Regions from separate parts of the Paenibacillus sp. FSL R5-0701 genome, predicted to be linked through region 2. Evidence: predicted binding sites of a transcription regulator. Region 2 holds the regulator's gene; each other region holds the start of a gene.
The links. Region 2 encodes LexA, which represses DNA repair genes until DNA is damaged. Its sites were predicted from a motif close to CGAACATATGTTCG; they were not measured.

Region 1 (4,294 bases), 370 kb from region 2:
TTGTTTTGATTTGTACATTTCTAAAGCAATTTTCTTTTGGGTACCGTCCAGGTAGTCAACATACACAGATTTCATTTTGAAGTTTGAAGCGTATATTTTATGCTTATCTACCTCCAGAGCACCTAAAAGATAAGGGAGCTCTACCACTCTCTTCACGAGTGAAAGTTCCTCGAAAGTCTGTCGCACGTTACACGCCTCCTTCTTCAAGTTTCACAGAGACCAATTGATCAAAATCGACCCATTCAAATCCATTCTCCATTTCAATTTTGATTTTCTTTCCAAAGGTACTGACTGAAGTGACGATCCCGTGTATATAGCGATTGCCTGACTCAGTAAATATTTCAAAGGTGGCTTGCAATATATAATTGAGCGACATATCTATATTCTGAGTAATAATCTCCCACTCATCTTCATGGATCAGTGGTTTCGTTTGATAATGAATTTGAGTTCGATGCTGTATAATTCGTTCTTTATGTTGTGGAAGCATCATGCGGCTCGATTCCCATAATCCATTGGCCTCCAGTTTTTTGCTCATTTATAATGCCCCCCAATTTTAGATGCTCGATCGATCGCTTGACCCGCAGCCGTAATGGAGCTCGCTCGTAGAATGGCAATGTCGCCAAATCGATCCTTAATGTCGTCCATCACTTGATCAATGGCCCGTTTCTGCTCTTGATCATCAAAAAAAGATAGTTGATATGTATCCGCGTTAGATAATTGAGATAGGGATACGCCTACACGGCGCACGGGTTGCCCATCCCAGTGTTGATGGAATATGCGTTTAGCTATCTTGCATACATCAACGGTTATGTTTGTAGGATCAGACAGTTTAACCTGCCTGTGAAAACCAGTTGGGTGGTCGAAATCCGCTCCAGATATACTCACGGAAACTACACTACCCATCAGTCCCTTTTTACGGGCTCTTCTGCACACTTCTGTACAGATATCGAGGATAACTACTTCGATCTCCCAAGCCTCTATGAAATCTCTTGGCAGGGTCATTCCGTTTCCGATATCCTTTTGTGTACTGTGCGTGTTTACGGTTACCGGTGAATTGTCGATTCCATTTGCGACTCTCCAGATGACTTCTCCATTAACCCCCCACTTACTTCTTAGTTTGGAAAGAGGCGTATTCGCCAGGTCTCTAATGGTTCGGATGCCCATCTTCCACAAATGTTTTTCCATTCTGGAGCCTATCCCCCACATATCGCGGATGGGCTTTTCTCCAATGTGGAGGTGTAATTCCTCTTTCTTTAAGTGGAAAATGCCCCCCTCTGCTTTTTTAGCGATCATATCGCAGCATAATTTACTGATGATTTTGTTTTCACCAATGCCAGCTCTCGCGTAAACGCCTGTTTCATTATAGATTTTGTCTTGAATTTGCTTGGCCAAATCGACTGGATCATTACCGAATAGATGCATAGACCCTGTAAAATCAGCGAATAATTCGTCTATACTGTATGGTTCGACCAGATCGGTGAACTCCTCAATAATGGACATGATTTGAGTGGATACTTCGATGTATTCTTGCATGTGTGGTCTCACAATGATCAGTTCAGGGCACTTCTGAAGAGACTGCCAGAGTGGTTCCGCGGTAGATACACCCTTCGCTTTGGCTAGTGGACAAGCAGCAAGGATAATGCCAGAACGTCTTGCTGGATCGCCAGCGACGGCGAGTGGTCTATTTTTGTATTGAGGCATTTTTGCCTTTTCGACTGAAGCATAAAACGACTGCATATCGATGAGCATAATGGTTCGCTGCTTAGCCAACACTGAAATCACTCCTGTACTTTTAAGAACGTATGTTTGTATATTATAAACCGAACGCATGTTCTTTATGCAAGAGGTAAATATTTATATTCATCCGAGATAAGGTCATATTAGCATTGAAAACGATTACTTAAGACAAAAGAAAGACCCCCTGAGGGGTGATGTCAGAGATTGAGTATATCCCAAACTTTGTGCCAAACATCTAACATTTGCACGGCTGACGAAGCATTCATCCGCAATATCATAACCGTACCGATAATATAAAAAAAGTCGCTAAAATAGCGACTAAAATGGGGCTGTATGGTTGTGGCTGAGCTTATCAGTTTACCTATTCAGGTAACAGTTTTAAATTCCTATAGTTTTATTTTTTTGTTGTCTATGAGTAGAGCTTAAAGTAACCAGATTTCGAGTCAAACCTTGCGTTTGGATAGAAAATGGCTTTTTTCTGAAATTGATCTAAAAAATATTCACTTAATTCATCTGCCATCGGTTTTGTATTCAAATCAATATCTTGGGTCATGTTTTTTGGAAGAACATATATTAAAAATTCTTTAGCATAATCTTTATCAACCATTATCCAGTTACCCTCTAGCTTATCTGCATTATGGCCCATTCGCTTCAAATATGCCTCCAATATACTTCCTTTCTCAATATTATTTTTTAATTCTATACCGTATGTAACTTTACCTGAATTCCTCTTTGATAATAAACTCTCGAACTCATCATCATTTTTTATCATATTCCTACCCGTTACCTCCTTCAACTATCCAGCCCGTTAGTTCAATATCCTAGCATAAGTAGTCGTAAAAGATTAAATCAAAAATTAAGGTGAATAATCTAATGTCCTGATGCTACTATCTCTCCACCTCAAATGCACTTTTCATAAGTCTCATGTGTGCAGGATTGCCTAACGCGCTAGCGATTTGCATTGGCAATATTTTACTCATTAAACTTTGTTCTCATCTTTGTGGATAAGCATTATGAAGACAAAAACAGAAGTTTTAATAGAAATGAACGTTCTCACCAAATCCATCATTGGTTTGCTTTGCGTGACGACATTGGTCCTCGTATGAGTCATTTATCACGGACTGCAGCCGCTACTTGTCATCCCCCGCGAGCCAGAAGGGAATTTCGCTCAACCCGGATCAATTAGAACAAATTCAGCGTTTGAGAACGTTCGCGAGGACATCCCTACCGTATCTCGATCAGATGAGAAACTTACATATCTCCGAAACTGAGAGTTTATAAATTATAGTTTACAGTTACAGTATGACGATTAAATAGAAAAGGGCTGCTAATCCAAAACGGTATAGAGCAAACCACTCCAATCGAAGTCGCTTGATCAGTCTAATAAACGTTACTACCGCAATCATAGCCACAAGAAAGGATGTCATAAAGCCAATTAACATTAGATAAAAATCGTCTAAACTAAGTAAATCGCGGCTATCATATAAGTCCAACAAGGTAGCACCAAACATAACAGGTACAGAAATAATGAATGTAAAATCTGCAGCAGCTTTTTGGCTAGTACCGAGCAAAAGGCCACCTGAAATCGTCGAACCCGATCTTGAAAAACCCGGCCACAAGGCCAGACATTGGAATAAGCCAATTCCAAAAGCTTGTTTGTAACTAATCATATCAATTGTATCAACGCTGGTAGTTCTCTTACTCTGTGCTGCGATGATCATTAACAAACCACCAGCAACTAAACCAATTAAGACAGGTGTAGGGCCGAATAATTGACTTTTTATAGTGTCCTTTAGAAGAAGATATACGATTAATGCTGGTAACATAGCCAAAATCATATGTATTACGTTTAATCCTTTACTTTTTGAAAAATCCATTTTAATTAAGTTTGACCCAATCTCCATATACCTTTTCCAATAAAGAATTAGAACTGCCATCACTGCACCCAACTGTATAACAATTTTAAAGGTTATTGCCGCGTCTCCCTCAAAGTTAAGTAAATTGCCTGCTAAAATAAGATGTCCAGTAGACGATACGGGTAAGAATTCAGTTAAGCCTTCTATTATGCCAAGTATTATTGCTTTTATTACATCAGTCATTAGGAGATATCCCCTTTACGAAAATAAACTCGCTTAGCAAGTTCAAGTATAAGAGTAAATGACTATATTTTCCCATCGATTAGCATAACAATATTCATTTCAGTGTGACATTATTGTCACATCATTTAAATGATATGCAGATCATATCAATTATCACCTCCTATCTTCTCAAACATTAGAAAACACAAAAGAAGCCGCAAAATTAGCGACTTCCAATGGAACGATGTTCGTGTCCTTCGACAACCGGGTTCAGCAAATTCCAAAATTGTTCAACCATGACGGATGGCGGATACGGCATCGAACGGATAATCCACCATTCCAATACACCCACTGATGCTGAAGTTAAAAGTCGAAGCAACTGGTTAATATCAGCTGCTATGCATTCCGATATTATACTTCTTCATAAACAACGACGGTTTTACTTTCTTCTTCCCATTGCACGGTTGCATCCAATGCCT
Region 2 (4,294 bases):
CATACGGATTGGATGCCAGATGATAAAGCACCACGAATATCAGTCGTTAACTTATCCCCAACCATCATGCTCTCTTCGGGTTTAACACCCAGTTTACTCAAAGCATGTTCAAATATTGATGGATCCGGTTTTCCTTTTCCGAAGTTACCCGAGATAATAATCTCATCAAAGAAAGGAGTCAATTCAGGTACACCATCCAACTTCTCTTGTTGCAAAGCAGGACAACCGTTCGTTAACAACAACAGTTTGTACTTTCCTTGTAATTGACGCAAGGTATCCATCGTTTCTTCGTATACATGTGGTCTGGATCTCCGTTCTACTCCAAACTGTGCGGCCAGTTGTTCAGCAAGATCTTCCCGATCTATACCCAATTTCAACAAGCCACGACGCCAGGATTCTTTACGGTAAACTGGAGCAAGCTGTTCCAACTGACGGAACTCAGGCTGATCCCCACCAGTAAAGTTAGCCCATAGGCCTTCAAACGGATTGATTCCAATCATTTTAGTAAAAGAAAAGGTTTCATATGATTCATACAGTCCACGTGCCTCATTACGAACAGCTTCTTCAAGTTCTTCTGGTTTAACCCCAGTCTCTTTCGCTGCGATTAGACAAGTCTCATGAAAAGCTTCTCGAACACTACGCTCATCCCATAATAAAGTATCATCTAGGTCGAACAAAATCGCTTTTAACGCCATTCCGATCATCTACCCCTTTATGCAATAATTACTTATCGACGGTTTCCACGGTGATCTGGTGTGCTTTTGCAAACTTCAGCAAACGTTCTGCAATCGCATCTGTATCGTAACGGTTCAATAACTTGGTAAACACCCATCTTTTCCCGCGACTGTTATGTTCGATAACAACTGTACCTGGTTCGATTCTGAATTTGACGATATCGTCAACCCCAATTGAACGTTCACGATTACCCTTCGTCGTTATAATCCGATTACTGCTAATCTTGATGTATGGACGACGAAGCATGAAGATGACTGCCAAAAATACGTAAAGCAGCATCGTCACCCAGTCCCAGGTTGTCATCGGAGCTTGCACAAGGAACGTGCTCATAAACAGATACAAAAAGGCGAGACCAATCAAAAATATAGGGAACAAAAGGCTGCGTCCCTTAAAGACTTCTTCGCCTGGTGTACCTGTGATTGGTTGACCACTTTTTTTGCGTTGCTGATTTAACTGCTTGGAATTTTTCTTAACCGTTCTCTCGAACGAACGCGACATGAGAATCCCCCTTATGTGTCTTTGTATCGGCTTACATAATTGCAAACCGACATTTCCCCCTATAAATTGCACACTCAAAATAACAGGAAGAAACCTAAATATCATAATGATATCATTAGGTTTCGTTAGTGTTTGAGTTTGCCTTGGTGGCCTTTGTCATTCTCATCATCAACAATCTCAATGGTATCCAGTTGTTGTCTGAAATTACTGCGAATATTACTCAAATAAATCTCTCTTAGCTCGGCACGTTCGGCACGTTCTTCCTCCGACAATCCAGTGGACTTTTGCTTACGAGCCAATTCGTTAATGCGTGCTACCAGACTATCTATATCCAAGCTTGTCCCCTCCAAAAATACAAAGTCATATTAACTTTGCCATTATAAAGGCTGCTTGTCAAGTTGACACGCGTTAACACACATTGATGTGCATTTTATTCTGCAAATTGTGGTAGAGCTAGAACTTGTCCCACTTGGATGGAAGTCGTATGAAGTTGATTCACTTTCTTAATTGCTTCTATATAAATACGTGTATCCATATTCGTCGGTTTATGTTCTAAAGAAATACTCCATAATGTTTCCCCTTGTGAAACAGCTATCTTTCCTCCAGGCAGAACATCATTCTCATTGCCGGCAAATACAGTTAAAACAGTGCTGCATCCAATAAATATAATCATAGAGGTAATGGCTACCTTTAACATCCATGAAGAAATCTTGAAACGCGCTAAAACCTTCTTGTAGTTCCCTATGTTAGACTTCACCAGTTCCGAATTCATTGGTTCATAAATGCTTTGATAAGTAGAATATCTCATTAAATACCCGCCTCCAAACGTTTGTTCCTATATGTTGAAATCAATATAACACGAACACTTGTTTTGTTCAATAGATTTTTAGAACAATTGTTCGCTTCTTTTTTAGAAGGAGCAATATCTTATTTCAAGTACTTTTGCAAAACATTTGCAGTATTATGCTCTGACTTTTGGACAATTTCTGTTCTATAAGTTAAAAAACACTGATTTAATGCTATTTTATTTAGAACTTATGTTTGTACGAACGGAGGTTCTATGTTATAATTTTCCCAAACGTTACTAAAATGGGGTTGATACGGTATGTCGAAGATATCCAGCAGGCAGCAGGCTATTCTGGAGTTTATACGAAATGAAGTCCGGTTGAAGGGGTATCCTCCTTCCGTACGGGAAATTGGTGAAGCGGTTGGACTTGCTTCCAGCTCAACAGTACATGGACATTTGGATCGTTTGGAGAAAAAAGGTTTGATCCGACGCGACCCTACCAAGCCAAGAGCCATTGAGCTTTTGAGCCAGGAAGAGTCTGAGCATTCTCATCAATTTGCTCATAGCGTTGCACGTATTCCTGTCGTTGGTAAGGTTACAGCTGGGGTTCCAATCACTGCAACCGAGAACATTGAAGACTACTTCCCTCTTCCTACACATTATGTAGGCGAACAGAAAGTGTTTATGCTTTCAGTAGTGGGAGATAGTATGGTGGAAGCTGGAATCGTTAATGGAGATTACGTTATTGTCCGTCAACAGCAAACTGCTGATAACGGTGATATCGTCGTTGCAATGACTGAAGACGATGAAGCTACAGTGAAAACGTTCTATAAAGAGAAAGATCATATTCGCCTTCAACCGGAGAATGCGACCTTTGAACCTTTACGTTTGAAACACGTTAGTATTCTGGGTAAAGTCATTGGCCTTTTCCGAGATATTCATTAATATTTAACTTGAGTAACAAAACTAGATGTAAGGAAATATGAAAGAGGTTGCCCTGATGAACAGGACAACCTCTTTTTTTCATGTTTATGTTATTTTAGCGGTTAATTATTCACTGCGTTTCAGAACACTCTTGTGATGCGAGAACACATCAAAGCTCTGTTGTCCGTGATATGAGCCCATACCGCTCTCTCCTACACCACCAAACGGGAGGTAGTGTGAAGTCATATGAGAAAGTGTATCATTAATACATCCCCCACCGAAGGATACTTGATTCAGAACCTGATCCTGCAGCTGCTCATCCTGTGTGAAGAGATATAGTGCCAATGGTTTTGGCCGACGAACAATCTCATCCAGCATAGGATTCAGGTCACTGTACGTAAATACAGGAAGAATCGGACCGAAGATCTCTTCTTGCATGACAGCTGATTCCCAGTTCACATCTCCAATTACCGTTGGCTCAATAAGCAACTGCTCACGTACAGAACGCCCACCAATCAGAGTTTTGCCAGCTGTGAGGAAACCCGACAACCGATCAAAGTTACGCGCATTGACAATGTGCGGAAAATCAGCGTTCTGTAATACTTCATCCCCAAATTTATCTTTAATCTCTGCGCCAATCAGATCAATCAATTCATCACGAACTTGTTCATGTACAAGCAAATAATCCGGAGCAACGCAAGTTTGGCCTGCATTCAGGAACTTACCACGAACAATCCGCTGGGCCACCAGCTTCAGATCTGCATCGTTATGGACAATAGCAGGACTCTTACCACCCAACTCAAGAGTTACAGGAGTCAAGTGCTCCGCAGCTGCCTTCATAACAATGCGACCAACACCTGTGCTACCTGTGAAGAAAATATAATCAAATTTCTCTTTCAACAATGCTGTGCTTTCCTCAACTTCACCTTCCATAACGGCAATATACTCCTCAGGGAAGATCTCCTTAATCAGATCATACGTCAGACGAGATACGGCTGGTGTTAATTCAGAAGGTTTGATAACTGCACAGTTACCGGCTGCAATTGCTCCAATCAGTGGACCAAAGGCCAGTTGGAAAGGATAGTTCCAAGGTGCAATTATAAGAGCCACCCCGTATGGTTCAAGGTAAATGGTGCTCACCCCATCCGGCATAGCCGAATTGGTTGGGACTTGTTTTGGTGCAGCCCATTCCTGCAGGTGTTCTAATGCAAAATCCAGTTCACCCAAAACAATGCGAATCTCGGAACCGTAAGCTTCCGCCTCAGATTTGTTCAGATCCGCCCGAAGTGCATCTTGAATCCGTTGCTGATACTTTTCAATTCCTTTTCTAAGCTGTTGAAGCGCATTAAT
Region 3 (4,294 bases), 1.9 Mb from region 2:
AAATGCCGCAGCGGTGAACACATTGCTTGGCGCAATGGATGCAGTCCCAGCCTGTTGATCCGCTTCTACAGGCGCTACGATATCCTCTGTGGATTCCAGTGCTGCTGACAGTGCATCGGCTGCTTCACGACTGACACCCGGAGCGTCCGCAGGTGGCAGACCTGCCAGCATCAGCAGCATGAACAACGTAAGCCACATTTTGCGTCTACGTTGTTTTTTCTCTTTTTGCTCAGACATCTCCACCAATTTCTCCTGATAGTCCACCCAGATGTCCGCAGGAGCTTTACTGCGTTCAAATGCCTCATAAACCTCGCCCGCTTGTTGAAAGCAATAATTGGCTTTGGCCTCCTGTCCTTCGCCCAAGTACTCCTTTCCGAGCAAGTACCAAGCCATTTTATTGTCTGGATGTTTCTTGACATATGTTCTTAGATGAGTATTTTGCATCCGATCCTCCACTATTTCGCCTTTTTCCGTATATCATTATATATCGGCATAACCAAGCGTTGAATCCATAGGACTTGAGTACCCGGTGGAAAAAAGGGGGTTCGACAATGTTCGTCCTTGATCCATAGTCAGATAATCACAGTTAAATGAATGCAAAAAAAAGCACCTTCCCTTGTCGTTAAGACAAAAGAAGGTGCTTTGTGTTCATAGGAGAAATACTTAGCCTTCTTTATTGAAAGGCTCGTCCGCTACTTTGATTGAATCTGTAGGGCAGCCATCGCATGCATCCTGCATATCATCAAACAAGTCGTCTGGAATAGCTTTAACACCATGGTTAGCATCGCCGTCAAAGATAACTTCTGCCAAACCTTCATCATCATAATCGTAGATGTCTGGAGCCGTTGCTCCACAAGCGCCACATGCGATGCATGTGTCTTTTTCAACCCAAGTATATTTACTCATTTACATTCTCTCCTCCTAAAATTCGAAACGTACAGTGTCTTTATCTAGAAACATATTAATACAAAGTAAGGATAATTACAAATCATTTTGCAACCACAAGTCTCTATTATCCCTTATTTAATCAAGACTTTGCAAGTTATCTTTTTGCAGGGAAGTACCACGCACTTTATGATTGCGAAGCAACACGGAAGGATCGTCTCCAAGCATGCCTGCGGTCACAACAGCATTCTCACCAAATTTATCACGTAACTGATCCATAATCCGAATGAGATTGTCCTTTTTGGGCTTCTGCTCATATTCGAACAAGTCCATCTGCACAGCGGATTCTTCTCTTGGAATCAGGTTCTGAAGTGTCACACCCAGCATGCGTACAGGCTTGCCACTACCCCAATGCTTCTCAAATAGTTTACAGGCCTCACGGTAAATGACCGTTGCATCCTCCGTAGGAACTTCCATTAGACGTGATCGGGTGATTGTCTTCATATCCGGTGTGCGGATTGTAATCTGAATCCCCTGGCTGAACATTTCGTGCTTGCGCAATCTTCTGGCTACCTGGTCACTTATATTGAGGAATACCCGATGAATCTCATTCATATCCGATACATCCGCCGGTAAAGTGGTTGTATGTCCAATGGATTTATTGGCCTCACGTTCCGCGTGAACTGCGGAGTGGTTAATGCCATTGGCGGAATTTTTGAGCCATGTTCCATTAACTCCAAATAGTTCGGTCAACATGTTCTCATCCGACTTGGCCAATTGACCAATCGTTTCAATGCCCAGTTTTTTCAACTTTTCAGCCGTTTTTTTGCCAATGCCAAACATCTCGTTGCATGGTCTGTGCCATAGAATCCGGGGTACGTCCCTCATGCGTAAAATGGAGATACCATTCGGTTTTTTCAGATCCGAAGCCATTTTTGCCAATAATTTGTTGGGTGCAATGCCAATGGAACATGGCAGTCCCAATTCATCCTTGATTCTACGCTGAATGCTCTCCGCAATCTCCATTGGATTCCCGAATTGCCTTGAACCTGTAATATCAAGATAACATTCATCAATGGATGTAGCCTCAAGTTGAGGCGTATAACTATACGCAATCTGCATGAACGCTCTTGAATATTGACGATACAAATGGAAATCAGGACGAATCACAATGAGATCAGGGCACTTTTTCATGGCTTGGTGGACAACCATACCTGTTGAGATGCCTCGATTACGAGCGGCATATGAGCAGGTTACAATTACACCCTTTCGCAGTTCACTGCTGCCCGCAACGGCCGTTGCTTTTCCTCTATATAAATCTGGTTCCTCGGCTTCATGTACAGAGCAGTAGAAAGCATTCATATCGACATGCAGAATCACCCGTCCGGCTGCAGGGTAATATTGATCCACATTTGCTGGAGGATTGCCGTCTGAAGACATCATGAACCCCCGCCCTTTCTTGCACACTAATTAATGAAACGAATTTCTTTCTTCTATAGTATATCAAACCCGTTATGTTAATTCAGTCACGAACATTTATTTTCTGCGAGATCTGATCAGAGACCGAATAATCAACCAGCCTACACTTACAAAAAGAATCAAAGTGATCAGGGCAATAACTGTATTTTCCCATACAAAACTCAAAATTGTCCCTCCTTTTCTTCCATATATTGAAATTAAAACTTAATAATAGATTATAACATACATCTTGATTATGATTACCATCCTTCTTTTTTCTCTAAAATCCGTTAATTGTTACATGAAACTGCGATTTCTATGTAGCATTTGGCTATAATGGTGCTATAATAATTAATTATACAAATTGACGACATTAGGACAAATCAGCGCATCGAGTTTAACACAGTGTAGCGTTGCCGAATCGAAGGATTCGTCCACTAACGTACTTAACAGCTTTTCCCAACTTACAATCCAAACTTTTAAAAGAGCGCTTTATCTCAAAGGAGGATCTTCATGTCAAAGGCCATTTCCATCTTCGATACGACTTTACGTGACGGCACACAAGGGGAGGGTGTCAGCTTATCGGCAGACGACAAACTCAAAATTGCCAAGAAGCTTGATGACCTGGGTGTCCATTATATTGAAGGCGGAATTCCCGGCAGCAATACCAAGGACATTGAGTTTTTCAAAAGAGTCAAGGAATTAAACCTGAACGCAAAGGTTGTTGCTTTTGGCAGTACCCGCCGAAAAGGCAGTGTTGCTAGTGAAGACGCCAACCTGAAGCGCATGATCGAATCTGGTGCTCAGGCTGCAACCTTGGTCGGTAAATCATGGGACTTCCATGTGCATACCGCTTTGCAGACTACATTGGAAGAAAACTTGTCCATGATCTATGATTCCATCGCATATCTGAAACAGAATGGTATGGAAGTGATCTTTGACGCAGAACACTTCTTTGACGGATTCAAACATAACCCGGAGTATGCTCAAGCGGTCTTGACCAAGGCTCATGAAGCTGGAGCGGACTGGCTCGTTATGTGTGATACCAACGGCGGGACGATGCCAAACGAGGTGCACGAGATCGTATCCACATTGCATAGAAGCCTGCCTTATGCACATCTCGGCATCCATACACATAATGATTGTGAACTGGCTGTGGCCAACACACTAAGCGCTGTACAAGCCGGAGCCCGTCAGGTGCAAGGAACGATGAACGGTTATGGAGAGCGTTGCGGTAACGCCAATCTCGCATCCATTATCCCGAACCTGCAACTGAAACTTGGTTATGAATGTGTTACTGAGGATTCCATGAGACAACTTACAAACGTGGCTCGTTATGTTAGCGAGATTGCCAATGTGAATATGCCGATTAATCAGCCTTATGTTGGCAATGCTGCTTTTGCTCACAAAGGTGGAATTCACGTCTCTGCCATCCTGCGGGATTCACGTACCTATGAACACATCGTGCCTGAACTGGTTGGTAACAAACAACGTGTGCTGGTCTCTGAACTTGCCGGACAAAGTAACATTGTATCCAAAGCACAGGAACTGGGGCTTGAGTTCGATCCAAACAGTGCCAATTCACGTCAGATTATTGAGAAAATCAAAGACCTGGAACATCAGGGTTACCAGTTCGAAGGTGCAGATGCTTCGCTTGAATTGTTAATTCGTGAAGCGAACGGTGACATGAAAGAATTGTTCACTTTTGAATCATTCAAAATGCTTGTGGAGAAAACGGCAGGCAAATCCGTTGTTTCTGAAGCTTTTGTCAAAGTGAATATCGCTGGAACAAGCGCTTATACCGCTGCTGAGGGCAATGGTCCAGTTAACGCACTCGATAACGCGCTTCGGAAAGCACTGGTGCAATACTTCCCTTCACTTGCCAATATGCACCTCTCGGACTACAAAGTACGTGTACTGGATGAGAAAGATGCCACAGCCGCCAAAGTTC

Region 1: MKZ13_RS16650 (DNA polymerase IV) is a predicted target of LexA. The motif match lies at 1,796-1,809, and genes of this name have one in related genera.
Region 3: MKZ13_RS10530 (DNA polymerase IV) is a predicted target of LexA. The motif match lies at 2,415-2,428, and genes of this name have one in related genera.

The regions. Positions count from the first base shown of each region.
Region 1 covers NZ_CP150230.1:3,779,532-3,783,825, reverse strand. Annotated here, with positions in the region: gene MKZ13_RS16660 (hypothetical protein) at 1-186, opposite strand, end outside; gene MKZ13_RS16655 (YolD-like family protein) at 188-535, opposite strand; gene MKZ13_RS16650 (DNA polymerase IV) at 532-1,770, opposite strand; gene MKZ13_RS16645 (hypothetical protein) at 2,147-2,509, opposite strand; gene MKZ13_RS16640 (undecaprenyl-diphosphate phosphatase) at 3,033-3,836, opposite strand; partial or broken gene MKZ13_RS16635 (TetR-like C-terminal domain-containing protein) at 4,039-4,206, opposite strand; gene MKZ13_RS16630 (copper amine oxidase N-terminal domain-containing protein) at 4,227-4,294, opposite strand, start outside.
Region 2 covers NZ_CP150230.1:4,146,022-4,150,315, forward strand. Annotated here, with positions in the region: gene MKZ13_RS18230 (HAD family hydrolase) at 1-695, opposite strand, end outside; gene MKZ13_RS18235 (hypothetical protein) at 724-1,233, opposite strand; gene MKZ13_RS18240 (DUF896 domain-containing protein) at 1,359-1,568, opposite strand; gene MKZ13_RS18245 (LysM peptidoglycan-binding domain-containing protein) at 1,664-2,041, opposite strand; gene lexA (transcriptional repressor LexA) at 2,339-2,965, shown strand; gene MKZ13_RS18255 (aldehyde dehydrogenase) at 3,071-4,294, opposite strand, start outside.
Region 3 covers NZ_CP150230.1:2,246,353-2,250,646, reverse strand. Annotated here, with positions in the region: gene MKZ13_RS10540 (L,D-transpeptidase family protein) at 1-444, opposite strand, end outside; gene MKZ13_RS10535 (ferredoxin) at 664-906, opposite strand; gene MKZ13_RS10530 (DNA polymerase IV) at 1,024-2,325, opposite strand; gene cimA (citramalate synthase) at 2,857-4,294, shown strand, end outside.